DNA from 3 places in the Pseudoduganella sp. R-34 genome. Region 2 is predicted to be linked to each of the others. Evidence: predicted binding sites of a transcription regulator. Region 2 holds the regulator's gene; each other region holds the start of a gene.
The links. Region 2 encodes sigma-54, which starts transcription at its own class of promoters, with help from an activator protein. Its sites were predicted from a motif close to TGGCANGNAANCTGCTTT; they were not measured.

Region 1 (7,014 bases), 350 kb from region 2:
CGCAGTCTTCGGAGTCTTAGCAATGCCGATTGCGCTGGTCTCCGGTTCTTTCGGAAACGCTGGCTTCTCACTACTCGGAAAACCGGACTTAATTTGCGCGCGCGGATCCATTTTTTGAGCTTGCGCACTTGCAGCCAGTAATAAAAAGAGTATCAGATACCGCTTCATTCTCGTCCCTCTTCCGGTTAGTTGACTCGGAGATCTACTTCAGAAAATTCGATCGTGATCTTATAGAACACTCCGTGCAGTTTAGATACCAAGCGCTGGTACCGCACTTTGATCGTGGTATTCGTCGGCCCGTATTTAAAGTACGCGTACCGTCCATTGCTTGAGCGCTCTGGCTTGAGCTCTTGGCCCAAACATGCGACCAAGTATTGCTGCCCTTTTGACCAAGCCTGCTGCGCCAGCGCTTCGCTGTCCTGATAAATTTTTTGCGCGCAGGAATACTCCGTAACCCCAGCATGACTTGAGGTGTAGCAATTGCTAAATTCGTTCAGCGGCAGCGTGCCAGTATAGTAATCAAACGTAAAATCGAAATTGCCACGCAAACCTTGGAAATATTGAGCGCCCTCGCCTAAGATCTGACGAATGTTATCGCACGGCTGAACCGCCGCGGAGGGCCCCGGCGCCAGTAACACTGACGCCAGAGCGGTGAGCAGCGTCACTTTTCTCATGCTAATCCTTGGAATACCGATACACGAAACTCAATGTCCAGTGCCGTCCGTCCCTGTCATAGGACAGCTCGATTTCGCGAACCACCCGAGGCGTGTCGTTTGCCACTGGATCGGCCAGGTAGATTACTTCGCCGCCTCCGCGTCGTGGCGTCCGTACTAGTTCTTGGGTAGGGGCCAGGCAAGGCTGCACGGTCGCTAGCAGCGATTCTAAGGACTTCTTGGCGTTGGCTTCGCCCTGCGGCGAGGCGCTACTTCCGAGATACCACACGCATCGGTATTCCGTCGCGTTGACCTCGATTTCGCACAAGTTCGTACCGGGCAATTGAAACGCGGATGGGACGGCGAAGCTATCCTTGGAGGGCATCCGCATTGACTGGAAATTAGTAGCAGACTCCGCTCGCAACTTGGCAATGTAATCGCAGTCGCCTGCGATGGCATCAATGGCTCGCGGCATTAACGCGGCCCACACCAATACCGCGCGGCCATGCCTACGAGCGTCGTAACTGCTTAACATATGCATATCCTGCACCTGCCGCAGTTGCTACGTTGGGGCGATAACCGGTGACATAATCATTCCTGCCGAATTCCACGCCAGCATACATCGCCGTCGTGCGCTGCGCCGGACTGCCATGTGAGTCTTCGTCAAAATACCCGCTTCTGTTAGCCCGTTTTGCTAGAGCACGGGCGAATGCAGCCACATTGAGCTGAACACTCTCTGCCGCTTCACGCGTTCCCAAATACCAGCCCGCCATATAATCGGCATGGGTTTCCCATAAATACGCGCGTTCCTGTAAACCATGGTCATATTGGAACGCATGTGCCCACTCGTGCGCCAAGATTCCGATCAGCACTGAGCTCCACTCCTCGCTGTTGGCAGCGATTTCATGTTCGATCAACGATTTACCTATCGTGATGTATACGCCGTTGGCATCTCGCAGTGTTAGCGCCTCATCGTGACCGTCATCGTCGTGATACTGCCAGCGAGGTGACACGCCGAAATAACGATTGAGAAATACGCTCTCGCGTGCAATCACTTGATCGGCAGTTCGCGAACCGGAGCCGGCGAGATTTACGCGCGTCATATGTAGCTTGTCGACGCGGTCGAAACCGCAGCCAGGCGCCGTGGCGGCACCCGGCGTCGCGGCCGGCGGTTCGCTGCGCGGAAAATCCCCAACTGCCAGCGCAGGGCATGCCAGGCAGCTGGAGCCGAATATCAACACATTGCGGCGCGAAAGCACGTTGATCCTCCGGTTCTGGTATTGTCGTTTTGATATCCCCTATTGTTATCTCATCGACACCATTTAGCAATCCCTAAACAGATGATTCACGAACGGTTGTGGCGTGAAGCCATCACCTGAAAGAAAGGCCGGGAAGCCGCTGAGTCGCGAATCGTGCGAAAGCGATATGTCTCATATGCGCATTTACGGATTGGCTCAGAATCTGCTCACTTCAATTTGTTGGAAGATGACCGTCACCTGTCACCTGCAGCGCCAAATCTTGCGGATGGGCGTTATGTTGCTTAGATCCGGAAAAAAATGCGTTGACTACATTTGATGCGGTGCTGCGGCAGTTCGAAACCGGCGTTCGTGATGGCGGCGCGCACCCGGTCGCGCGATTCCTTTACTTCGGTGTCGGCCAGGCCGACGATCGCGAAGGCGGGCAAGCCGTTTGCCAGGTGGACTTCGACGCTGACTTCCGGCGCCTGCATGCCGGCCAAGGCGCGGCTCTTGATGACTGCGATGCTCATGGTGGCCTCCCGGTCTACGACATCGTAGGCCTCGGGCGCCACCGCCCGTTTGAGCTAGCGCAAGGGGATTACTTGTCGGCCAGCTTGGCTTCCAGTTCTGCCAGGCGCGATTCCATCAGGTCCAGCTTGGCGCGGGCCTTGGCCAGCATCTGGGCCTGGATGTCGAATTCCTCGCGGGTCACCAGGTCAAGCTTGGCGAAACCCTGGGTCATCATCGCCTTGACATTCTTTTCAATATCCTTGGCCGGCGAGTTTTCGATGACCTGGTTGACCTTCTGCTGCAGGTCATTGAAGAAGGCGTTCATGTCCATTTTTTTATTCCTGATGTGTGAGATTTCGCACCACAACGGTGCGGCTTTGGCTTTAAATGGTGCGGAAAGCTGTCTTAACTTCAACTCCTGCACGATTTCTAGCTGGCACGCAATCTGCTAATAAGCAAGAAAGCTATGTTTCAGACTGAATTTTAAACCGCAATAAAAGTTCACTCAAAAGGAAATCGCCATGATTCATAAGAGCAAGAAGCTGGGTCTCACCGCTGCAGTCGCACTCGCAATGGCAACGATGGGAACCGGCCTGGCCCAAGCGGCCGATGCCGCACCCGAGGCGAAGCCTGACAATGAGATCAGCTATAACGCGGCCGTAACCAGCGACTACCGCTACCGTGGTATCTCGCAAACCCGCCTGAAACCGGCGCTGCAAGGCGGCGCCGACTGGGTCAACAACCCGACCGGTTTCTATGCAGGCGCCTGGGCATCCACCATCAAGTGGGTCAAGGACGGCGGCGGTGATGCTTCGGTTGAAGTGGACCTGTACGGCGGCAAGCGCGGCGAAATCGCGCCTGGCGTCAGCTACGACGTGGGCTTCCTGGCTTACGTGTATCCATCCAACGACCTGCATCCGAGCGCCAATACCCGCGAGCTGTATGGCCAGGTCGGCTATGGCCCGGCCACCCTCAAGTACTCGCATTCGCTGAGCAACCTGTTCGGCTTCGCCGACAGCAAGCACAGCACCTACATCGACGCTTCCGTCAACCAGGAAGTGTATGAAGGCATCGTCCTGAACCTGCATGTTGGCCGCCAGAAGGTGAAGAACAGCAGCGCCTTCAGCTACACCGACTGGAAAGTCGGTGCCACCAAGGACTTCGGCGTGGCATCCGTTGCGCTGGCCTATATCAAGACCAACAGCGACGCTTATATCGCGCCGACCAATGGCAAAAACCTGGGCAAGGGCGGCGTGGTGCTGACCGTGTCCAAAACCTTCTAAGAGGCACTCGTATGAAAATGATTACCGCCATTATCAAGCCGTTCAAGCTCGACGAGGTGCGTGAAGCCCTGTCGGCGATCAACGTGCAAGGTATTACGGTGACCGAAGTCAAAGGCTTCGGCCGCCAGAAGGGCCACACCGAGCTGTATCGCGGCGCGGAATATGTGGTCGACTTCCTGCCAAAGACCAAGATCGAGGCTGCCGTTGACGACGCGATCGTCGACCAGGCCATCGAGGCAATCGAGAATGCCGCGCGCACCGGCAAGATCGGCGACGGCAAGATTTTCGTCTCGTCGCTGGAGCAAGTAATCCGTATCCGTACCGGCGAAACCGGCAACGAAGCACTGTAAGGGGAACCGTGATGCACAAGACCATTAAGAAATGGCTGGCGGGGGTGACTGTCCTGTTGGCTTTCAGCGCAGCTCTGCCTGTGCTGGCTCAAGATGCCAAGCCGGCCGAAGCGCCGGCTGCCGCTGCAACCGCTGCAGCACCTGCGGCCGCACCTGGCGTTGCGTCGGCTGATGCTGCCGCTGCCCAGGCAGCCGCTGCTGCGGCCCCAGCCGCCCCGGCTGCTGCGCCAGCCGCGCCGGTAGCGCAAAAGGGCGACACCGCCTGGATGTTCGTGGCGACGCTGCTGGTGATCATGATGACGATCCCCGGCCTGGCCCTGTTCTATGGCGGCCTGGTGCGCTCGAAGAACATGCTGTCGGTGCTGCTGCAGGTATTCTTTGTGTTCGCGCTGATCATCGTGCTGTGGTGCCTGTATGGCTACTCGATTGCTTTCACCGAAGGTAATGCCTTCTTCGGTGGCTTCAGCCGCTCGCTGCTGGCCGGCATTTACGACCCAGCCAAAGGTGCGTTCTCGGTGGCGGCGACCTTCAGCAAAGGCGTTGTGATCCCTGAGTTCATCTACGTCGCCTTCCAGGGCACGTTTGCCGCCATTACCTGCGGCCTGATCGTCGGCGCGTTTGCCGAGCGCGTGCGCTTCTCCGCCGTGCTGGCCTTCATGGTGCTGTGGTTCACTTTCAGCTACCTGCCGATCGCCCACATGGTCTGGTTCTGGACCGGTCCTGACGCGATCACCAACGCCGAGACCCTGGCGACCGAAACTGCGAAGGCTGGCTGGATCTTCCAGAAGGGCGCGCTGGACTTCGCCGGCGGCACTGTGGTGCACATCAACGCCGCTGTTGCAGGCCTGGTGGGCGCAATCATGATCGGCAAGCGCGTTGGCTACGGCCGCGACTCCATGGCTCCGCACTCGCTGACCATGACCATGATCGGCGCTTCGCTGCTGTGGGTGGGCTGGTTCGGCTTCAATGCCGGTTCGGCACTCGAAGCAGGCGACATCGCTGCCCTGGCGTTTATCAACACCCTGCTGGCAACCGCCTGCGCAACCGTATCGTGGGTGTTCGGCGAGTGGATCTTTAAGGGCAAGCCTTCCATGCTGGGCGGCGCGTCGGGCGCAGTGGCCGGCCTGGTGGCGATTACCCCGGCTTGCGGCTTCGTTGGTCCGATGGGTGCACTGGCGATCGGCCTGCTGGCTGGCATCATCTGCCTGTGGGGCGTGAATGGCCTGAAGCGCCTGATCGGTGCGGACGACTCGCTGGACGTGTTCGGCGTGCACGGCGTGGGCGGTATCCTGGGTGCGATCCTGACCGGCGTGTTCGCCGCACCATCTTTGGGCGGCCAGGGTGTATTTGACTACGTTGCCAACAAGGCAAGTGCTGATTACTCGATCAGCGGCCAGGTGATTACCCAGGCGACTGCCGTTGGCGTGACCATCATCTGGTCGGCTGTTGTGGCCTTTGTGGCTTACAAGCTGGTCGATATCGTGATCGGCCTGCGTGTGCCGGAAGAGGAAGAGCGCGAAGGCCTGGATATCACCAGCCACGGCGAATCGGCTTACCACGCTTGAAGTCCGGGTCAGGCACCCAACAAAACATGGCTGCGCCATGTCTTGTCAGGTGCGTGATCCATCGCACGCCCCCGAAAGGGGGCTTTTTTTTGTTCCAAAGTATCTTTTAATTGGCGGTTTTGCCCCAAAATGGAGAGTCTGCAAATACCAACCCGCAAGGAAGTCACATGGTTCCCCATCTCGTCACGGCCCTGACCGGGCCGTTACTGGATCTTGAAGAAAAGATCATTGCCGCGACCCCAGCCATTGAACGGTGGTTCCGCCTCGAGTGGCAGGAGCATACCCCGCCGTTCTATGCCTCGGTCGACCTGCGCAATGCCGGCTACAAGCTGGCCCCGGTGGATACCAACCTGTTCCCAGGCGGCTTCCATTACCTGGCCAACGAGATGCTCCCCCTTTCGGTGCAGGCGGCCATGGCGGCGATCGACAAATACTGCCCGGATGCCCGCAACCTGTTGCTGATCCCGGAAATCAAGCCGCGCCACCCGACCTATTTCCAGGGCGTGGCGCGCCTGATGCAGATTTTCCGCCAGACCGGGCTGAATGTCCGTTTTGGCTCGCTGGACCCCTCCGTCACCCAGCCGACGCCGCTGGCGCTGCCTGACGGCAATATGCTGGTGGTGGAACCGCTGGTGCGCTCGCCGAACGGCCGCCGCCTGGGGCTGAAGGATTTCGATCCTTGCACTATCTTGCTGAACAACGACCTGTCGGCCGGTATTCCGGACATCCTGACCAACCTGCACGAGCAAAGCCTCTTGCCGCCTTTGCATGCCGGCTGGGCCGTGCGCCGCAAGTCCAATCACTTCAATGCCTACGATGAGGTGGCGAAGAAGTTCGGCAAGCTGATTGGCGTCGATCCGTGGATGGTCAACCCTTTCCATGCGAAGTGCGGGGCGGTGGACCTGGCGACCGGGGAGGGGCAGGAGTGCCTGGCGTCTTCGGTGGATGCGGTACTGGCCAAGATCCGTAAGAAGTACAAGGAATATGGCATTAAGGAAAAGCCGTTCGTCATCATCAAGCCGGATGCTGGTACTTATGGCAAGGGCATCATCACCATTCGTGACGCGGCTGAGCTCAAAGAGCTATCGGAAGAGCAGCGCGCGCGCATGACCGTGATCAAGGATGGCAAGGCGGTGACCGACCTGAATATCCAGGAGGGGGTGCCGACCTTCGAGAGCATCAAGGAGGCGTTTGCCGAGCCGGTTGTCTATATGATTGACCGCTATGTGGTGGGAGGCTTCTACCGCGTGCACGGCGAGAAGGGGCCGGACCAGAACCTGAATGCGCCGGGATCGCAGTTCGTGCCGCTGGCGTTCGCGCAGCAGCATGCGGTGCCGGACGTGAAGGCCAAGCCGGGGACTGCGGCGCCGAATCGCTTCTATGTGTATGGGGTAGTGGCGCGGCTGGCGCTGCTG
Region 2 (7,014 bases):
GAGTATGAGGAACAGGTTGAACTGGTGAAGATGTTCAACAAGGCCACCATCCGCCGCCTGGAAGGCGGCAAGCAGAACGATGAAGTGCAGGGTGAGTTCATTTCTTACGACAGCCGCAAGGAATTTTTCAGCGTGCGCAATTCGGCCAGCGGGGAGAGCAAGCCCGGCGGCGGTCGCGGCACCATGGTGATCCAGCCGACCCGTACCGAACCCCCAGCGACGCCGACGGAGAAGAAGTAAGCATGCAAGCAAATAACTGCGCCAGCACGCTGGTCGTGCGCGGCCTCCAGAAAACCTATGGCAAGCGCCAGGTGGTGCACGACGTTTCGCTGCAAGTCGATTGCGGTGAAGTGGTCGGCCTGCTCGGTCCCAACGGTGCCGGCAAGACTACCTCTTTCTACATGATCGTCGGCCTGGTGGCTTCCGATGCAGGCACCATCGATATCGGCGGCACCGACGTGTCGAGCCTGCCGATCCACAAGCGCGCCACGCTGGGCCTGTCCTACCTGCCGCAGGAAGCTTCGGTGTTCCGCAAGCTGACGGTGGAAGAAAACATCCGTGCCGTGCTGGAACTGCAGAAGGTGGACGGCAAGCCTCTGCCCAAGGCGGAAATCAAGCAGCGCCTGGAATCGCTGCTGGCCGACTTGCAAATCGAGAAGCTGCGCGAGAACCCGGCCCTGTCGCTGTCGGGTGGCGAGCGCCGCCGCGTGGAAATTGCGCGCGCCCTGGCCACCAACCCGCGCTTCGTGCTGCTGGACGAACCGTTTGCCGGCGTGGATCCGATCGCCGTGATCGAAATCCAACGTATTGTGCGTTTCCTGAAGGAGCGCAATATCGGTGTGCTGATCACCGACCATAATGTGCGTGAGACCCTCGGCATTTGCGACCGCGCCTACATCATCAACCAGGGCGCCGTGCTGGCCTCGGGCCGCCCGGACGACATCATTGCCAACGAATCCGTTCGCCGCGTCTACCTCGGCGAACACTTCCGCATGTAAACGAAGGCCATGAAACAAACACTGCAACTGCGAACCTCGCAACACCTGGCGCTGACGCCGCAGCTGCAACAATCCATCCGCCTGCTGCAGCTGTCCACGCTGGAGCTGCACCAGGAGTTGGAACAGCTGCTTGGCGACAATCCCATGCTGGAGCGCCTTGACGACCCGCTCGACCACTCGGTACGGCTGCTGGCCGATGGCGCCATCAGCCAGGGCAACGGCAATGGCACCGAAGCTCCCGCCACGCCTTCGGCTGAAGGCCCGCAAGGCGAGGGCGGCGAAGCCCCGGCCGCTGCCGGCGAAAGCGATACCTATGAAGGCGGCGACCATGAAGCCGGCAACGGCAGCGACGACGCCGACTGGAGCGCCAGCGCCGGCAGCAAATCCGCCGACGACGAAGACAGCCGCCCGCAACTGGAAGCTTCCGGCTGCACGCTGCGCGAACACCTGCTCGAGCAGATGCGCGTCACCGTGCAGGAGCCGCGCGACCGCGCGCTGATGGAACTGATCATCGATGCGCTGGACGAGAACGGCTACCTGGAAGAGCCGCTGGAAGAAATCCACGAGCGCCTGCCGCCCGAGCTGGAAATCGAACTGGACGACCTGCGCTGCAGCCTGGTGCTGCTGCAAAGCTTCGATCCGCCCGGCGTCGCCGCACGCAATGCCTCCGAATGCCTGGCGCTGCAGATCAGGCGCATGCCCGGCGTGCCGCTGGTGACGCGCCGCATGGCGCTGACCATCGTCGAGAAGCACCTGACCTGGTTCGCCCAGCGCGAGTTCACCAAGCTGAAGAAAGCGCTCGACTGCGACGATGAAGACTTGCGCGAAGCACAGTGCGTGATCCGCCAGTGCAACCCGCATCCGGGCGCCGAATTTGCGTCAGGCGAGTCAGACTACGTGGTGCCGGACGTGATCGTGAAAAAGGGCCGCGGCGGCTGGATCGTCACCCTGAACAACGACGTGGTGCCGCGCCTGCGCGTGAACGCGCTGTATGCCAACCTGCTCAAGCAAGGCAAGAGCGAGTCGCAGATGAATGGCCAGCTGCAGGAGGCCAAGTGGTTGATCAAGAATATGCGCCAGCGCTTCGACACGATCCTGCGCGTCGCGGAAGCGATAGTAGAAAGACAAAAGAACTTTTTCAGTCATGGCGCAGTGGCCATGAGACCCCTTGTGTTGCGTGAAATTGCTGATACACTGGGACTACACGAGAGCACTATTTCTCGCGTAACAACTCAAAAATATATGCTCACCCCGCATGGCATGTTTGAGTTGAAATATTTCTTTGGTAGCCACGTCGCGACCGAAGCCGGGGGGGAGGCTTCCTCGACTGCGATACGGGCACTGATCGTGCAATTGACAGGAGCAGAAGACCCGAAAAATCCTTTATCCGACAGTAAGATTGCGGACATGCTGGGTGAACAAGGCATGGTGATTGCGCGACGGACTGTTGCCAAATATCGAGAAGCGTTGAAGATCCCTCCAGTTAGCCTCCGCAAATCGTTGTAGTGCAGTGCATGGGTTCCTCTGTGCGTTTCGGCGTGCACGAACTCGAGAGCGACATCATCTTTAGGAGTGTGTATGAATCTCACCATCAGTGGACATCATGTCGAAGTGACCCCAGCCATTCGCGAGTACGTGCAGAACAAGCTGGAACGAGTCAAGCGCCATTTCGATCAAGTAATCGATATTGCTGTCATCCTGACTGTAGATAACCTCACCGAGAAAGAGAAACGCCAGAAAGCCGAAATCAACCTGCGCATGTCTGGCAAAACTGTTTACGTCGAAAGCCTGTCGCAAGACCTTTACGCCGCCATCGATACCCTGATTGATAAACTGGATCGCCAGGTCATGAAATACAAGGACCGTGTGCAGAACCACAGTCATGCGGCCATCAAGCATTTCCCGGATACGTATGAGGCACCACCCACCGCCATGTAAAGGACTGGCCGTGCAGCACACCAAAGGGCGCAATTGGCGCCCTTTTTTGCGACCAGTGTGCGTTAGAATATTTGCATGAGCGAACACGTACACACCCAACTCTCCAACGGTACCGGCTTCATCACGCTGGACCGCCCCAAGACCCTCAATTCACTGTCCCTCGACATGGTGCGCGCGATGACGCAGGCGCTGCTGGCATGGCGCGACGATGCGTCGGTGGCGGCGGTCGTGGTGCGCAGCAGCAGCGAACGCGCGCTGTGCGCAGGCGGCGATATCCGCTTCTTCCACGACGTCGGCCGCGGCAATACGCAAGGCGGCAGCGCGCTGCTGGAAGACTTCTTCACCGAAGAATATGCGCTGAACCATTTAATCCATTTCTACCCCAAGCCTTATGTGGCGCTGATGGATGGCGTGGTGATGGGCGGCGGCATGGGCATCGCGCAGGGCGGGCCGGAGTGCGGCGTGCGCATCGTCACGGGCCGTACCAGGATGGCGATGCCCGAGGTGAACATCGGCCTGTTTCCCGACGTGGGCAGCAGTCACTTCCTGTCGCATGCGCCGGGCCAGCTTGGCATGTGGCTCGGCCTCACCGGGCTGACGGTCGGCGCCGCGGATGCGCTCTACCTCGACCTGGCTGACTACTTCGTGCCGGAAACTGAACTGGCCGGACTGGCCAAGCTGTTCGAGTCGACGCCCGGCAAATCGTTGCGCGATGCTGTCGCGGTCTTTGCCTGCCCGCACAACGCCTTCGCCGGCGACAGCGAACTGGAAGCGCAGCGTGCCCTGATCGATCAGCATTTCTCGGCGGGCTCGGTACCCGCCATCATGGATTCGCTGCGAGGCGACAGCACGCCTTTCGCGCAGAAATCGCTGAAGGCAATGGAATTGCGCTCGCCGCTGATGATGAGCGTGACCCACGAGCTGCTGAAGCGCGGCGCGTCGCTGGGCGTGTCCGACTGCTTGCGCATGGAGCGCAACCTGGTGCGCCGCAACTTCGAACACGGCGAGATTTTCGAGGGCGTACGCGCCCTGGTGATCGACAAGGACAACCAGCCGCAGTGGAATCCCGCAACGCTGGCCGAAGTGACGCCCGCCATGGTGGAGCGCTTCTTCGAACCATGCTGGCCGGCCTGGGCGCACCCCTTGCGCCACCTCGCATGAGGGATCTGGACCGGATCGACCGGGGCATCCTGAATATCCTGCAAGAAGATGCCAGCACGCCGTTGCGCGAGATCGCGGAGCGCGTGCATTCGTCGGTCGCGACCTGCCAGCGCCGCATCGAAAGGCTGCGCAACGACGGCGTGCTGGTCAAGGCTGTCGCGCTGGTTGACCGCGCGCTTGCCGGGCGGCCCCTGACGGTATTCGTGTCGGTCGAACTGGAGAAGCAGAATACCGACATCCTCAAGCAGTTCGAGCACCGCATGCGTTCCGAGCCCGAGGTGATGTCCTGCTACGAAGTGGCCGGCGAGTTCGACTTCCACCTGATCGTCACGGTGGAGTCGATGGAAGAGTACAGCGCCTTCACACGGCGCGTTTTCACCTCGCACCACAACGTCATCAACGTCAAGAGCCTGTTCGCGATGAACTGCTCCAAGTTCGAGACCAAGCTGACGCTGTAGTCACGGCTCGCAGCTGTAGCGCAAGCTGTCGTCCAGCGCGAGCGGCAGCACCAGCGTATGGAACTTGCGGGCGTTGGCATCGGCGCACAGCTTGGCGCGCGCTGCGGGATCGCTGCTGTATGGCGCAGCATACTCCGCATTGAATACCGGCTTGCCGCTGGCGATGAAAGCCTGGTAGCCCTCGCATTCGGCGAACTCATGGCATTGTTCGTTGACGGCGAAATCGAAATCGCCTACCAGGTCCTTCAACTGATCCGTATCGTTTTTCAATGCAATGGACATTCCCCGGTGGTGCGCTTCGCTTGCCAGGAATCGGTTGTAATCGAGCTGCGTGGCGGCGGTAAGGGCGAAGCCGCTGTTGTTCGCATAGCCGTCCACGTTGTCTGCTTCAACGCCATTGCATCCCTTGGAGACTGCCAGGTCCAACCGCGCAAGCATGATCTTCCGCACAGTTGCCGAGCGCGTGTCGAGCCATCGCTCCCCAGCCCATCCTTGCAGGTCCTGGCCCATGTCGGCTGGCGCAAAGCCGGAAAAGTCGGGACGCCAGTTTTCGGAGCTGCCGGCTGAAAAATAGCAGACCACTTTCTTGCCGCTCGCCTTCAATGCCTGGACGGTAGCAGGCGCTGTCTCGAACAGATCGATGTCGTACACGGTTGCCGCATAGGCGGTATTGACCGTCCCTTTCAACTGCCACTGCCAGGTATCGCCCAACGCAGGTTTCCAGTAGGCGGCTGGTGCGCTTGCAGGCGGCGGCGTATCCGAACTGCTTCCGCCGCCGCATCCGCTCATCGTCGCCAGCGCCAGGCAGAAGATACTGATCGGAAGCAGCCGCCGGGTGTGTTGTCGCATCAATTCATCCTTGAAAATATTGGCCGGCAATAGTTTCACGGACGGCTTACGGCATGCTTACTCCCTGGCGCTCATGTGCTTAGGTCAGTGTCGTCCCAGTCATCTCCTGGCGCCAATGCCCAGGTGAACGAATGGCGGCGCTCATGAACGGCTCCGCCGTGCGCTATCGGATCGAAGTCTTTGGGCACGGTCATGCTCCCCATTTGCGCGCTCCTGACAGCGTTATGCGCGCAGTAGAATTTGTATTCCATGAAAATGACCTCGCCGGCCGCGCGTAATGAAGCGCTCGCCGCGAAGTCGGCGATATTGCCATCCCAGTCGGGCAGGAAATCAAATAACATCGCCTCGATGACTTCGTCGGATATTTGACTGGTGTCCAGCGTCGGCACCTGTGCAAAACCCAAGATCCAGGCCAGCGCCCACATATTCTCCAGCCTCCAGCCGACAGTTTGGCCATGTACTGCTTGGGATTCGTGGCGCGGCAGATCGATCAAAGCAAGTTCGCTCTCCGTCATTGCGGCACGCAGGTCGTTTCGCTCGATATAGCCCTGCAGTTGGGCGGTTTCGGCCAAGCGTACAGGCATTGCCGCCCAGGCAAATACGGCTTGCAGTGCCATCAAGCGCCTGCATAGCGTTTGCGCATCACGCAAAGTGATGTCCAGGTCGGGAAGTGGCAAGGAATTCGCGGGCTGAAAGCCGAGCGCCATCAGTTCGCTGAAAACGCGTTGCTTCAGTTTCAGTGCGATGCTGTTACCTGCACCGGACGGCGCCGTGATGGGAGTGTATTTCGGCCATTTGGCCTGAGGATCCAATGCAGACAAATCCTCACCATACAGCACCCTTCCGTTTGAATCCCGCATGGACGAGGGAGTGAACCAGACTGCATCGAGCGCTTCTGCGATCACCGACAGGATCTCGTATCTTTCGTCATTGGCTTCTGCGTCGGGCTCGCAGCTTGTGCCAAGCGCGAAACCGAATTTCTCGGTCAGGGCGAGTACCCTTGCCTGTGCAGGAGCGTGCGGGAAGCGTGCGAAATAGCCGCGCATTCCGCCCATCTGGTCCTGCCACGCTTGTCCGCTGTAATAATCCGGATCGTGGGTGATACTCAGGCGTTTCTTCTTCAGCCATCCGCCGGTCGTCACTTCGATTTCGCTCCACGCGTCGTCGGTGCCCGTGACTTTGAACTTTGCATTCAATTTCTTCAGGACTTCGATTACTAGCCCAGGGTTTATTTCCTGAGCGAATAGCGAAACAGGTTCAGTTGCCATCGTTTGAGTTTCCTTTGTGTCGCCGACCTTTACTCCAGTCGGTCGCGAGCGATGTTGTTGCGTATGGCATAGGCGGCCGCCATCGTGGAAAGGCAGGGCAGCCAAACCCATAGGAGTTCAGATTTAATTACAGTCAAGCCGGCGGGGCCCAGGAAGCGCCCCATGGTCAATGGCGATACGCGGATAAACTGGACCGGGAAGAAATGCCGCTGATCGGAGAATGGCCACCAGATGGCTGCACCGAGGCCGCCGGTTGTCAGCATGTCGAGCAAGGGATGCGAAACGCAGGCAACCGACACGAACGCCATCGTCACCCATCGTTTCGCGTGCAGCCACGGTGCG
Region 3 (7,014 bases), 1.6 Mb from region 2:
ACGTAATTCGAAATTTCACCAACTGGTACCAACCAATTGTCGCGGCAACGCTCTGTGAGACTTGAGTTGAAGTCCGGATCAACCCAAGGGCCAACGATATCTGCGACTGCTCTTTTTTCCATTTAATCTCATGTCATGTCAGCGGCAAGACGCCTCAGATGCCCGCTATTGGCCGGATTCTGCCTGCGGCATCAACGTTGGACGTAACCGGCCGCAGCAGCGCGAAGCGATGCGTAGGTCCGGTTGACGGAATTGTTGGGCCAGTTGCGCATTACCTGGAGTGCCATGAGGTATGACAGTTCAAACATTGCTGAGCGGCCCGAGTTGCGAGCTTCCCACCACAGTGAGGGCAGATACCAAAAACTTCTTCGCATTTCGGAAACATTCGATGATCCATGTACTCACGAACGACTTCAACAGCAACATCTTCAAAAGTAGCGATCTTCTTCTCGAGCGCGTCCCGGTTACCCACAAGATCATTTCCGATAGAAGAGAATGTTTCAACCGACGGACAAAATGTCGTCATTTCGGTTCCACACCGGGGACATTCGCGTTTTCCAAAAGTTCGCATTTAGGCCCAACGTGTTATAGATCGCAAAATACCGAGTTAACATGGGCATCTACGATATAACATCCCTTGTTTTTGACCAAAGAAGCCCTTCAACGGCGGGGCTTCTTTAATATTTACTGCATTTCCATACAGGTTTAACAAAATCGACAAAAGTCGCAGCGACCTGGTACGCACCGATCTTGACATATTTGCAACCAACTGGGGAGGGAAGCCGAGGGCGCAACGGCAGCTGTTGGCCGATTTCAGCTTAGCCCTGCCAAATTAGGTCTAAGTCGCCATCGATGAACCCGACAGCGACGGCCTTTCCTTCCTTTAGTTTTGCTGCAGCACCCGACGACTTGCGTAGCAGCTTGACCAGCAACTGCTTCGTATCGTGTAGGCACTCTTCCCAGCTCCCGTCGGCGAATTCTCGAGGAATTGAAATAGAACGAGGACTGGCCACCCACGCCTCATCACATGCCCAGTCCCAGTCATCTTCATCGAACTCTTCGGCGCCGATTAGTTCAATTCCGTATTTTGACTCTGCAGATGCTAGTTCGAAGAGGTTAAATGAGTACGCCACTACTGTTTGAGGGACTTCTACAGCGAGCGCGGACGCAAGCCAGTGCTCAACATTTTCAGAAAATTCCATATTCCATTTATTCATTCAATTTGCTGCGGTAGTCCGGTTCTGGCCGAGGACGGCCTTCTTGAGACGGCCTAATTTCGATAAGTGTCGATATCAATTTCCGCGCCGACGGCATGGATAAAGTTGATGACCGGCGATTCGAAACCTATCGCAGGCATCGAAGCCTCTTCATTTTGGTCAATCCAGAGTACAACCTGAAAGACGCATCGCAAATTGAACGTAGTTTTCGCATCAATGATCTTGGCTGAAAAAGGTGCCAGCTGAGCCACAAGCGCGCCCGACATCTCATACACGTCAATCACGTCACTTTCAACTCGGCCTGCGGAAACTTCCCAGGATGAGTTTCTGGGAAGCGGCACTTCAGGTCGACGTTCCCCTTTTCGCCGAATTGACGTCGCCGAGAGACCGACATGGACCGAGATCTCATCTGGATCGAAATCACCACCATACATCGCGAAGTAGACTTCGCCCCTACTTGTCATGTTTCTTCCTAAGCTCGCACTGTCTGGTAATGGCCGATTGCGGCCTGCGTCTAATAATCATCGAACCGTCTCATTATCGGCTGTAATGCTATCCACAGTTTAGCTTTATCTGCGTAAGGCAAAGTGTAGGCCGGGCTACTCGAGGGCAAAGTCAAGATTTGATACGCAACAGCTCGGGAACCAAGCGCTTTGATGCCTAATTTCGCTGCCGTGCCGCCGTTGAACGCGATCGTTTTGATCGTCGGGAAGCGTCCGAGCAATCCGAGAAGGTCATTCTCGTTGCGGTTGCGAATTGCGCTATCCAGGCTTCCTCGGCGATGTGCTTCGGCGACGACGTCCCACAAGCCGATACCGTGTTCGCGCAGCGTTGCGAGTCGTGCGTGGTAGGTCATAGCGCGCAGGTCGACGTTGATCACCTGCCCCACCAGCTCCCAGAACTTGTTCTGAGGATTGCCGTAATACTCCTGCACCGCCAGCGATTTATCGCCCGGCAGGCTGCCCAGCACCAGCAAGCGGGTGCGATGGTCAACCACCGGGTCAAAGCAGCGCTTGCGCGCATCCTGGCATGTGTCGAGGTTCGTCATGCCAGCCATTCTATCAAGCGGGCCGGGCCCGCTTCCAGGCTTCAGGCCTTGCGGCGGCGTACCAGGCCGAAAGCACCCAGGCCCAGGCCGAACAGTGCCAGCGAAGCCGGCTCAGGGACGTCGGCAGCGGCGTTACGGCCTTCCACGGTGAAGGACACGAAGTCGGCGCCGCCGACCGCGTACGAGTCCACCATCGAAGTGTTTTGCCAGCGCACATTCAGCACATTGTCGGCTGCAAACTGCGCCCACTGTGCTGCGGTCAGGGCGATGGTGCCGGTGATGGTGTAGTCGTAGTCAGCCACGTTGGTCACGACATTGGAAGGGCCGCCGTTGGTGCTGCTCCAGTGGGTCAGTTGCACATTATCGAGGAAGAAGTTCAGGTATTCGTCGAAACCGGCATAGTTGGTGCCGTAGTCGCCCTTGGCGGTGATCGACAGGATGACGTCGCTTTGTGCAGGGCCGCTCAGGTTGAATGCACTGGTATAGCTTTGGCCAGTCGTCGTAATTGCAGTGGTGTTGCTAGCGATTACACCGGCGAAAGCGCTGGTGCTGGATGCGGCGGCGATCAGGGCTGCAGCGATCAGTTTCTTCGACATCAGTCTTACTCCATAGTGGTAAATAATAAACAGAACTGCTCATTAAGCAATATTGATGCCAGAGTGCATGTTTTGTTTCCAATCAATAAGTTAGGTTGAAAGCGAAACAAGAGGTGTAAAAAAATCCGACACCAAATGCCGATTCCTCAGGTGTAGAATCGAACGGTAGTGCTAAACAAACAACCACACTGGAGACCGCAACCATGAGCGAGCAGCGCGCCATCGTCACCCTGCTGTTGAAGTACAGCGAGAGTCACCTGAACCCCACGAATGAAGCGATCCACTGCGTGTGCGTGCCGCTGATCGTCTTCAGCCTGCTGGGACTGATCTGGTCCATTCACCCCTTGCTGGCGGTGGCGCTGGCGGCGGCATCGATGGTGTATTACTTCAAGTTGTCGCGCAATTTCGCGCTCGGCATGCTGCTGATGGCGGGCTTCATGCTGGCGGTGCTGAGCGCGCTGCCGCCGGCTGCGGTCCTGCCACTGAGCGGCTTGATCTTCGTCCTGGCATGGATCGGCCAGTTCATCGGCCACAAGATCGAGGGCAAGAAACCGTCGTTCTTCGACGACTTGCGCTTCCTGCTGATCGGGCCCCTGTTCGTCCTGGGCGTGCTGTATCGCCGCCTGAATCTCGCCTACTAAACCAGGGCGGCGCTGCCATGGCCGGGACTTGCGCGTCGCCGGCCGGCGCACTGCGCCGCTTCGAAGAAACACTTATACTGGCGGGATGCCTTCATCGATACTCTTCATTCTCGCCTGCCTTATCTGGGGTTCCACCTTCTTCGCGATTACCCTGCAACTGGGCGACATCGCTCCCGCCGTTTCCATCGTCTACCGCTTTGCACTGGCCTCGAGCGTTCTGTTCGCCTGGTGCCTGCTGCGCGGCGACAAGCTGAAGCTGTCGTGGAAGGCGCAGCGCTGGACCATCCTGCAGGGTTGCTGCAGCTTTGGCTTGAGCTATATCGGCACCTATAACGCGGAACAGTACGTCGTTTCGGCGCTGGTGGCGGTGCTGTTTGCGCTGATGGTGTTCTGGAATCCGATCCTGAACCGCATTGCCTTTGGCACGCCGCTGACCTGGCGCACCTGGGCTGCCGGCAGCGCGGCAGTCGGGGGCGTGGTGCTGCTGTTCTATCATGCGATTTCCGAGTCGCTGCGCGACGTGATGGCGGGCGGCCAGGGGCATTTCATCCTGGGCCTGGCCCTGGCGCTGGGCGCGACCATTGCGAGCTCGGTCGGCAATACGCTGGTGGTCAAGGTGCGCCAGCATGAATCGAATGTGCTGCTGACCATGGCCTGGGGCATGTTGTGGGGCACCCTGCTGGTGGCCCTGTGGGCGCTGGTGCGCGGCGATGCCTTTGTCATGCCGGCCACGGCTTCATACTGGGGCGGCTTGCTGTACCTGTCGCTGCTGGGTTCCGTGATCGCGTTCGCCTGCTACTTCACGCTGATCGACCGCATCGGCACGCAGAAGGCGGTGTATATCGGCGTAGTGACGCCGGTGATTTCCGTCTTGCTGAGCATTCGCCTTGAACATTACCGGCCGGGTTGGATGGAAGTCCTGGGCATGGTGGTGTGTATCGCCAGCGTGGCCTGGGCGCTCAAGGCGCCGTCGATGCCGGCCAGCCGCATTCCTGTTGACCTTAAACCTTTGAAGAAAGCTTCATGAGCAATTTGACTATCCGCCCTGCCCGTCCGGAAGACGTGGCGTCCATCATGGCCATGATCCGCGAACTGGCTGTTTTCGAAAAACTGGAACACCTGGTGGTGGCTGACGAGGCCATGCTGCATGAGGAAATGTTCGGCGCCAAGCCAGGCGTGGAGGGCATCGTGGGCGAGGAGTCGGGTGAAGTGGTGACTTATGCCCTGTTCTTCCACAATTTCTCGACCTTCCTGTGCAAGAAGGGGCTGTACCTGGAAGACCTGTACGTGAAGCAGAACCGCCGCGGCGCGGGCTATGGCAAGCAGATGCTGGCGGCGCTGGCACGGATCGCGGTCGAGCGCCAGTGCGGACGCTTTGAATGGTCGGTACTGGACTGGAATGTCAATGCAATCAAGTTCTACGAACAGATGGGCGCCGACGTGCTGCCAGACTGGCGCGTTTGCCGCGTTACCGGGCCGGCGCTGCAATCGCTGGCCAAGGCCTGAGACAAAAAAAATCCCTCGCGGCTCGTGTGTGGTCGGGCGAGGGATACTAAACCCAGGTGTCAGTTGGGAGGGGAGATGAATCGACGGTTTCAATATAGTCGCCCTGCCCCGACCGTGCCTCGTCACTTACAAATTCTTACCTGGCTTACATTTGATCTAGCTCAATACATTCTTCGGAGAAACTCCCAGAATGGATAGTCCCGCCTCGGTGGAGACTGACGATGTTCAAAGCTGTTTATCGGGTTTATCTGCGCCTTTTGCTGGACCGCTACACGCGGGAATTGCAGGTGCTGGCGGCGCAGCGGGCCAATGATGCATTAGCAGAGCAAGTACTCACGCACGAAGCCGAGCAGGTGCGCGCGCGGCTGCTGATGCTTTGAATCCCCTTTCCATCCATTCGAACAGCCCCTGCGTGAGCAGGGCCAGGAGGGCTGCCGGCAGCGCGCCGGCCAGCATCAGGGTGTTGTCGTTCAGGGCCAGGCCGGTGGTGATGCGTTCGCCGTAGCCGCCCGCGCCGATGAAGGCGGCAATGGTGGCGGTGCCCACGCTCATCACGGCTGCGGTTTTCACGCCGGCCAGGATGACTGGCGCAGCCAGCGGGAGTTCAATTTCTTTCAGGCGCTGTGTGCTGCGCAGGCCTAGCGCTGCGGCGGCTTGCTTCAGGCCTTGCGGTACGCCGCTGATGCCGGTGCAGGTGTTGCGGATGATCGGCAGCAGCGCGTAGACGAACAGCGCACACAGGGCTGGCATGGTGCCGATGGTGCCCAGCAGCGGAATCAGCATGGCCAGCAGGGCCAGCGAAGGGATGGTTTGCAGGGTTCCTGCGACGGCCATCACTGGTTCGCGCAGCCTTGGGCGGTAGGCGGCGAGGATGCCAAGCGGGATGCCGATGGCGCTGGCCATTGCGACCGACAGTGCGACCAGGAGGATGTGCTGGCGGGTCAGGGGCCAGAAATCGTCAGCAAAAAGGCGTCGCCAGAGTGTCGGGACGCTGGCTGGCGCGCCCGGGGCCGGGGCCGCGGCGGCGTGCGATGCGCCGGCCGCGCTAATGGAGGCCGGGTGGCGCCCGAGCCAGTCGCTGGCGATGGCGGCGAACGGCTGGCCGTGCAGTTCGGCGGCGGCGTTCATGGCGATCATGTCGGTGGCGCTGATGCGGCCTTCGAGCGCGCGCAATGCCTTCCAGGCGGCCGGGAAGCGCTGGGCAGCGTCGAGGCGGTACAGCAGGACGGCGTCGTAGCGCGGGAAGTAGCCGCGGTCGTCCTCCAGCACGCGCAGGCCGTATTGGCTGATCTTGGCGTCGGTGGAGTAGATGTCGATGACGTCGACTTGCTTCTGCGCCAGCGCTTCATAGGCGATGCCGTGGTCAAGCCCGCGCGGCGCGGCGCCAATGCCGTACTGCCTGGCGAGACCCGGCCAGCCGTCTGCGCGGCCGATGAATTCATGCGACAGGCCGTAACGCAGGCCGCGCCGTGCCGCCAGTTCGCTCAATTTGCGCGGGCTGCCCGCGTCGCCGCGCACCGCCAGTGCGTATGTGTTGTTGAAGCCAAGCGGGATGGCCACGCCCAGGCCTTGCGCGGCCAGTTCGCGCTGCATCTGCTCCAGCGTGGCGGGCTGAGTGTGTTTCAGGATTTCCAGGCTGATCGTGCCGGTGTACTCGGGATAGACGTCGATGCTGCCGGACTTCAGCGCGGCCAGCACGATCGCTGTGTTGCCAAGGCCTTGCCTGTGCTCGACCCGCGCCTGCGCCGCGGCGGTTTGCGCCAGCAACTCGCCAAGGATGTAGGACTCGGTGAAGCGCTTGGAGCCGATGCGCAGCGTGGCGCCGGTGGCATCGGCGGCGCCGGTGTTCGCGGCGCCGGCTGCGCTGCAGGCAAGAAGGGCGGCGGTCGCCAGGGCCGGCAGGACTGTGGCGGCGCGGCGCAGCAAGGTCAGGCGCCTGCGGCGGCAGCGATGGCTGGAATGCCGACCACGGGGTCGCGCCAGACGCCTCGGTTGACCACGGCGAC

Region 1: ACN9MW_RS05980 (TorF family putative porin) is a predicted target of sigma-54. The motif match lies at 2,836-2,853, and genes of this name have one in related genera.
Region 3: ACN9MW_RS28320 (PEP-CTERM sorting domain-containing protein) is a predicted target of sigma-54. The motif match lies at 2,905-2,922, and genes of this name have one in related genera.

The regions. Positions count from the first base shown of each region.
Region 1 is NZ_CP184572.1:1,288,529-1,295,542, forward strand. It holds gene ACN9MW_RS05950 (hypothetical protein) at 1-168, opposite strand, end outside; gene ACN9MW_RS05955 (hypothetical protein) at 186-674, opposite strand; gene ACN9MW_RS05960 (hypothetical protein) at 676-1,188, opposite strand; gene ACN9MW_RS05965 (hypothetical protein) at 1,163-1,912, opposite strand; partial or broken gene ACN9MW_RS05970 (magnesium chelatase domain-containing protein) at 2,227-2,421, opposite strand; gene ACN9MW_RS05975 (accessory factor UbiK family protein) at 2,490-2,732, opposite strand; gene ACN9MW_RS05980 (TorF family putative porin) at 2,923-3,684, shown strand; gene ACN9MW_RS05985 (P-II family nitrogen regulator) at 3,696-4,034, shown strand; gene ACN9MW_RS05990 (ammonium transporter) at 4,046-5,599, shown strand; gene gshA (glutamate--cysteine ligase) at 5,767-7,014, shown strand, end outside.
Region 2 is NZ_CP184572.1:936,221-943,234, forward strand. It holds gene lptA (lipopolysaccharide transport periplasmic protein LptA) at 1-240, shown strand, start outside; gene lptB (LPS export ABC transporter ATP-binding protein) at 243-998, shown strand; gene ACN9MW_RS04400 (RNA polymerase factor sigma-54) at 1,008-2,504, shown strand; gene hpf (ribosome hibernation-promoting factor, HPF/YfiA family) at 2,577-2,936, shown strand; gene ACN9MW_RS04410 (enoyl-CoA hydratase/isomerase family protein) at 3,012-4,097, shown strand; gene ACN9MW_RS04415 (Lrp/AsnC family transcriptional regulator) at 4,094-4,555, shown strand; gene ACN9MW_RS04420 (endo alpha-1,4 polygalactosaminidase) at 4,556-5,404, opposite strand; gene ACN9MW_RS04425 (DUF4272 domain-containing protein) at 5,476-6,672, opposite strand; gene ACN9MW_RS04430 (metal-dependent hydrolase) at 6,702-7,014, opposite strand, start outside.
Region 3 is NZ_CP184572.1:6,147,837-6,154,850, forward strand. It holds gene ACN9MW_RS28300 (hypothetical protein) at 1-122, opposite strand, end outside; gene ACN9MW_RS28305 (hypothetical protein) at 819-1,217, opposite strand; gene ACN9MW_RS28310 (DUF4279 domain-containing protein) at 1,271-1,681, opposite strand; gene ACN9MW_RS28315 (DNA-deoxyinosine glycosylase) at 1,732-2,265, opposite strand; gene ACN9MW_RS28320 (PEP-CTERM sorting domain-containing protein) at 2,307-2,861, opposite strand; gene ACN9MW_RS28325 (DUF962 domain-containing protein) at 3,065-3,502, shown strand; gene ACN9MW_RS28330 (DMT family transporter) at 3,588-4,529, shown strand; gene ACN9MW_RS28335 (GNAT family N-acetyltransferase) at 4,526-5,008, shown strand; gene ACN9MW_RS28340 (hypothetical protein) at 5,230-5,388, shown strand; gene ACN9MW_RS28345 (glycine betaine ABC transporter substrate-binding protein) at 5,342-6,934, opposite strand; gene hutI (imidazolonepropionase) at 6,937-7,014, opposite strand, start outside.